DNA from 2 places in the Hymenobacter oligotrophus genome. Region 1 is predicted to be linked to the other one. Evidence: riboswitches for the same ligand, from Rfam matches in the RefSeq annotation. Region 1 holds a riboswitch; the other holds the start of a gene.

Evidence for each region. A riboswitch is a leader RNA that binds a small molecule or an ion and turns the genes downstream of it on or off. The one in region 1 is predicted to bind S-adenosylmethionine.
Region 2: it holds a riboswitch for S-adenosylmethionine, as region 1 does, so the genes downstream of both, metH (methionine synthase) here and D3Y59_RS15340 (phosphoadenylyl-sulfate reductase) in region 1, are expected to answer to the same signal.

The regions. Positions count from the first base shown of each region.
Region 1 is NZ_CP032317.1:3,564,982-3,568,122, forward strand. Features, by position in the region: gene cysD (sulfate adenylyltransferase subunit CysD) at 1-625, opposite strand, end outside; gene D3Y59_RS15340 (phosphoadenylyl-sulfate reductase) at 757-1,554, opposite strand; SAM riboswitch class I at 1,811-1,923, opposite strand; gene D3Y59_RS15345 (TonB-dependent receptor) at 2,250-2,900, shown strand; gene hemH (ferrochelatase) at 2,984-3,141, opposite strand, start outside.
Region 2 is NZ_CP032317.1:2,931,237-2,934,377, reverse strand. Features, by position in the region: gene metH (methionine synthase) at 1-2,201, opposite strand, end outside; SAM riboswitch class I at 2,274-2,388, opposite strand; gene D3Y59_RS12550 (DUF6069 family protein) at 2,519-2,956, shown strand; gene D3Y59_RS18765 (hypothetical protein) at 3,031-3,141, opposite strand, start outside.

The sequences.
Region 1 (3,141 bases):
TGCTGGGCAGCTGGATGTTCTCGCGCTGGATGTAGTTCCACACGTCCAGCTCCGTCCAGTTCGAAATGGGGAACACGCGCACGTTTTCGCCGGGCTGAATCTGGCCGTTGTAGATGTTCCAGAGCTCAGGGCGCTGGCGGCGCGGGTCCCACTGCCCAAATTCGTCGCGCACCGAGAAGATGCGCTCCTTGGCGCGGGCCTTTTCCTCGTCGCGGCGGGCGCCGCCGATGCAGGCATCAAAGCCAAACTCCTCGATAGTATCCAGCAGCGTGTACGTCTGCAGGGCATTGCGACTCGGAAACTTGCCGCCCGGCTCGCGCAGGCCGCGCTGCTGAATGGTGTCCTCCACGCGGCGCACAATCAGCTGCTCACCTAGGCGCTCGGCCAGCGCGTCGCGAAATGCAAGTACTTCTGGGAAGTTGTGGCCGGTATCAATGTGCACCAGCGGGAACGGAAACTTGCCAGGCCGGAAAGCCTTCTCAGCGAGGCGCACCAGCGCGATGGAGTCTTTGCCGCCCGAGAACAGCAGCGCGGGGCGCTGAAACTGCCCGGCCACTTCGCGCAGGATATGGATGGCTTCGGCTTCGAGCCGATCGAGGTAGTCTAAACGAGGGAGCGTTGGCATAAGGCAAGGCGGTGCCTGTTCGGCCTGTGCAGCCGAATTTTGGAGGATTAGGAAGTGCGGGGAATGCGGTGGGCCGGCAGCTTTTAGCTGTTCGTTTTCAGCTATTAGCTACCTAGGTCGTAAGCTGATTGCTAATGGCTGACAGTTGACAGCTCAGGAGGCGTAGTGGCGTGCAGGCCGCACTCCTTCGCCGACTGATCTTCCCACCACCAGCGGCCGGCCCGGAAGTCTTCGCCGGGCTTCACGGCCCGGGTGCACGGCGCGCAGCCAATGCTCACAAAGCCTTGCAAGTGCAGGGGGTTGTGCGGAATGCTGTACTCGCGGATGAAGGCCCAGGTCTGCTCCCAAGTCCAGTCGAGCAGCGGGTTCACCTTCAGCAGCTGGTAGCTGGCGTCGTATTCGGCCACCTGCATGCCGGTGCGGTTGGCCGATTGCTCAGCCCGAATGCCGGTAACCCAAGCCTCTTTACCAACCAGCGCGCGGCTCAGCGGCTCCACTTTGCGCACGTGGCAGCAGGCCTTGCGGGCGTCTACGCTTTCGTAGAACCCGTTCGGGCCTTGGCGCTCTACCAAGGCAGCTACCTGCCCGTGCTCGGGGTAATATGCCCGGATGCGCTTGCCGTATTTGAGCACGGTTTTGCTCCAGGTAGCATAGGTTTCCTGAAAATTCCGGCCCGTGTCGAGCGTAAATACTTCGATGGGTAAATCGTGGGCAAAAATTAGGTGCGTAATTACCTGATCTTCCAATCCGAAAGAGGTAGAAAAAGCGGCTTTGCCAGCAAATTCAGTTGCAATTAGGCGCAGCGTATCCAACGCATCAGCACCAATTAATTGCTGACGAATTTGCGCCACCTGAGCATCGATTAACGTCGACATGCGCAGCAGGGCTACGACCTGTTTGCCCAAGGCAAAGCAGATCTGATAAGACAAGAAGAGAGGGGTGCTGGAGGAATAGGCGGCGAACGAAGCTCAAGCGGCCAAGCCAAACGGACCTAGGGCATGCTCCGGCGGTAGGAGCCTAGGTGTTGGCGTTCCAGCAAGCGGGCAGGGAGGGTGCGAAAACCTCAACAACACGCGCGGCGCATCGGCATGCAACAACAGCACAGGCTGTTGGAGCCGAAAAGGCCCTGCTGCGGGGCAGCGGCGGTAGCGCGGGGTGTGATGATGAGGTTCACGGCGTGCGTTGTTTTTATATGGTCAGGAATTAGCTACGCTGACCTTTCGGTTGGCACCGTTCGGGACTTTCCCGTGGTTGCCGGCGCTTCACGGAGCCTTTCTCTCCACGCCTCTGTATAAAAACAATCCTGGGAAGAATTGATGAAGCAAAGGTAGGTAAGCAATTTTTGTATTTCCAAATTATTCTTTTCAACTAATATCATCTAGCTACTGCAGCAATCGTTTGCAGCGTTAATTGTTATTCAAAAACGAAATGTCGATAGCAAATACTGGGCTGTTTGTGACAGGTATTTTGCTGCTTGGTAAAAGATTGGCGCCGTTTTATTTCAGGTAGCCTGCAACCATTGCACTGGCGCGTAGCTCCTGGGCGCATGTGGGTGCGTGTAAGTTGTTTTGCGGTTGCTACGGCAGCGCTGGTAAGCGGCTTGGGCGGGTGCGCCCCGGCCCTGATGCCGCATTCGGCCAATGTGCCAGTGCTGGGCGCGAAGGGAGCCGCGGAACTGCGCGGCAGCACCGGCCTCAACGGCACCGAAGTGCAAGGGGCTTGGGCAGCTACCAACCACCTGGCGCTAACCGCGGGCGGGCTGCGTTATGCCTCGGGCCGCGACACCCGGTTTAGGAGTGCCGAGGTTGGCCTTGGGTACTACGCGTGGCCCGGCAACGAGGTAATGCTGGCGGTGTACGCAGGAGCCGGCTACGGCAGTGGCCGCGCAGCCACCTCGGGGTTCGAAGGCGGGCGTGAAACCGACATCCGGAGCCGATACCTGCGTCCTTACATACAGCCTACATTGGTGTGGCAGCCCACCGAGCGCTGGCACCTAGGGCTGGCCTGGCAAGTAAACCAAGTGCACTACCTGCGCCTGCTCGAAACCACCCGCACCAGCGCGCCCACGCCCTTTACGGTGGAGCGCAACGGCGCCGGGCTGTGGCAAACGCAGCACCAGGTTATGCTCACCTCGAGCTACTGGCTATCGGCGCGGTGGCGGCTGGTGGTGCGTGTGGGCGGGGCGCAGGCCGGTGGCCAGTCGGGGGTAGCTGCCGAGCCGTGGCCCCTGGTAGCCAACCTGGGGCTAACGGTGCGGCTGGGCAACGCCCGCTGAACCCCGCCAAAAAGCAGCCGGGTTGGCAAAGGCGGCCTCAGCCAACCCATGCCAACCCGGCAGCAACTTGCGGCACCTAGGGCTTAGTTGCGCTTTACCATGTCCACCACCGCATCTACCCAAATCGGGTGGGTATTGCAGCTCGGTACCAGTTGCCAGTGGCCACCGCCCGCTTCCTCAAACATTTCCTTGAACTCTTCGCCTACCTCAATGGTGGTTTCCAAGCAGTCGGCCACGAAAG
Region 2 (3,141 bases), 630 kb from region 1:
GCGCCGAACAGGTCGCCTACTACCGTCATGCCGGCCATCAGCGGGCCTTCAATAACGGCTAGCGGCCGCTGCAGCTGTTTCAGGGCTTCTTCGGTATCGGCCTCGATGTGGTCGGTAATGCCTTTTACCAAAGCGTGCTCCAAGCGCTTCTGCACCGACCAGCCGCGCCACTCTTCGGCCTCGGCTACCGTGGCGGCGGCGCTGCCCTTGGTTTGGCTGAGCTTGTCGGCTAGCTGCACCAGTCGCTCGGTGGCGTCGTCGCGGCGGTCGAACAACACGTCTTCCACGGCCTCGAGCAGGTCCTTGGGCACTTCGTCGTACACGGCCAGCTGGCTGGGGTTCACGATGCCCATATCCAAGCCGGCCTTGATGGCGTGGTACAAGAACGCGGCATGGATGGCTTCGCGCACGGGGTCGTTGCCGCGGAAAGCAAACGACACGTTGCTGACGCCGCCGCTGGTGAGGGCACCGGGCAGGTGCTGCTTAATCCAGCGCACCGCCTCGATAAAGTCGATGGCGTAGCGGCGGTGCTCCTCGATGCCCGTGCCGACGGTAAGGATGTTCGGGTCGAAAATGATGTCTTCGGGCGGGAAACCTACCTCCTCGGTGAGGATGCGGTAAGCGCGCTGGCAGATATCGATGCGGCGCTGGAAGTTATCGGCCTGGCCCTGCTCGTCGAACGCCATTACGATAACCGCGGCGCCGTAGGCGCGCACCAAGCGGGCGTGGTGCTTAAACACTTCTTCGCCCTCTTTCAGCGAAATAGAGTTGACGATGCTCTTGCCTTGCGTGCACTTCAGGCCGGCTTCCAGCACCTCCCACTTCGAGGAGTCGATCATGATGGGCAGGCGGGCCACATCGGGCTCCGAGGCCAGCAGGTTGAGGAAGTTGGTCATGGCCTCCACCGAGTCGAGCAGGCCTTCGTCCATGTTCACGTCGAGCACCTGCGCGCCGCCTTCTACCTGGGCGCGGGCTACGGCCACGGCCTCGTCGAACTGGCCCGAGCGAATCAGGCGGGCGAAGGCGCGCGAGCCCGTCACGTTGCACCGCTCGCCCACATTCACGAACAGGCTCTCGGGGTGAATGTTCAGGGGTTCCAAACCGCTCAGGCGCGTGGCCTTCTTTGAATGAGCAATGAGCAATGAAGAATGATCAATGCCGCTCAAGGCCGCCGCTTGTTCATTGCTCACTGTTAATTGATCATTGATTTTACGCGGCGGGTAGCGGTCGACGAGCTTTGCGGCCTCGGCAATGTGCTGGGGCGTGGTGCCGCAGCAGCCGCCCACCACGTTCACGAGGCCTTCCTGCAGGTATTCTTCTAGCACGGCGGCAAATTCCTGGGCCGATTCGTCGTAGCCCCCGAAGGCGTTGGGCAGGCCCGCGTTGGGGTAAGCCGAAACGTAGCAGTCGGCTAGGCGGCTCAGCTCCTGCAGGTATACTTTCAGCTGCTTGGCACCTAGGGCGCAGTTCAGGCCGATGCTCAGGATGGGCAGGTGGCGCATGGAGTTCCAGAACGCCTCCACCGTTTGGCCCGACAAGGTGCGGCCCGAAGCATCGGTGATGGTGCCCGAAATCATGATGGGCACCACGCGGCCGCCTTCGTCGAAGAAGCGTTGGGCGGCAAACAAGGCGGCTTTGGCGTTCAGCGTGTCGAAAATAGTTTCGATCAGCAGGGCATCCACGCCGCCATCAACCAAGCCCTTAATCTGCTCGAGGTAGGCCACAGCCAGCTCATCGAAGGAAATGGCGCGGAAGCCCGGGCGGTTTACATCGGGCGAAAGCGAGGCCGTGCGGTTGGTGGGGCCAATGGCACCGGCCACAAAGCGCGGGCGCTCGGGCGTGCTGTACTCGTCGGCGGCCGAGCGGGCCAGCCGGGCGGCCTCGTAGTTCAGCTCGTACACAATGTGCTCGAGGGCGTAGTCGGCCTGCGCAATGGTGGTGCCCGAAAACGTGTTGGTTTCAACCAGGTCGGCGCCCGCGGCAAAGTACTCGGCGTGCACGCCGCGCACCACGTCGGGGCGCGTCAGACACAGCAAGTCGTTGTTGCCGCGCAGGGGCTTGGGATGGTCCCGAAACCGCTCGCCCCGAAAATCATCTTCGGTAAGCTGGTGGCGCTGCAGCATGGTGCCCATGGCGCCATCGAGCACGATGACACGGCGGGCGAGTAGCTCGGCAAGCGGGGAGGCGGGAACAGTAGGCATGGGGTCTTTCCGGATTAGCGATGGATGCGGGCGCGTATCCGGAAAGCCTAGGGGCCGCGAGGGCTCTGGTTCCGCTCATCTTCTCCGAACGCCGCTTAGTGGCTTCGGAAGGGAGTTAGCACCTTGCCGCAATGGCCGGTTGCTAAGACGTCGTCGGGCCCAGTCCCTCAGTCTTTCTGGATAAGCACCACGAAGATAGCGGCAGCTGCGAGCTTTTGCAAGAACTCACGTGTAGCTCAACATCAATTGCAGGCAAATCATTTGAAAGTATAAATATTAAATTGTAAATTATTGGTAGGAGAAGCGGGCGGAGTACTATGGAAACAACTTACCAGCAGCGTACATCATTAGCTGCCACTGGGCGCCGCGTTAGTGCCCTATGGTGGCTGGCGCCGGCTGCGGCCCTTGTGGCGGCGGCCTTAAACATCGGTATTTACTACGCCGCCACGGCCACGGGCTTGCTCCCCACCAACCTGCGCGAACCCACCGGCGGCACCATTGGCCCGGGGCACGTAGTTATGGCCTCGGTAGTGCCTGCGTTGCTGGGGGGCGTGCTGATGGCGGCGCTCATTCGGTGGGCCGATCGGCCGCTGCAGGCATTTACCATCGTGGTGGTGGGCATTTGCCTGCTCTCGATGGCGGGGCCGGCTGCTATTCCCGGCAATACCCCCAGCGGCGTCGCGGTGCTTGGCCTGATGCACGTGGTAGCGGCCGGGGTGGTGTGGCTGTTGTTTAGCCGCGGCGCGCGCACCTAGGGCCCTAGGTGCGCCAAAGCCCCTGCCAGCGGCAGGGGCTTTGGGGTGTATGCAACAAGTGCCCGCGGAGGGGCTTAGTCTTTCTTAACGCAGTTGGGCACGGTTTTGCCCCCTTTCTTCTTGGTGCCTTCTTGCTCGTAGCCTTTCCAGCACGGATCTTCTTTCTTGTGGGTAGCGGAAGCGGT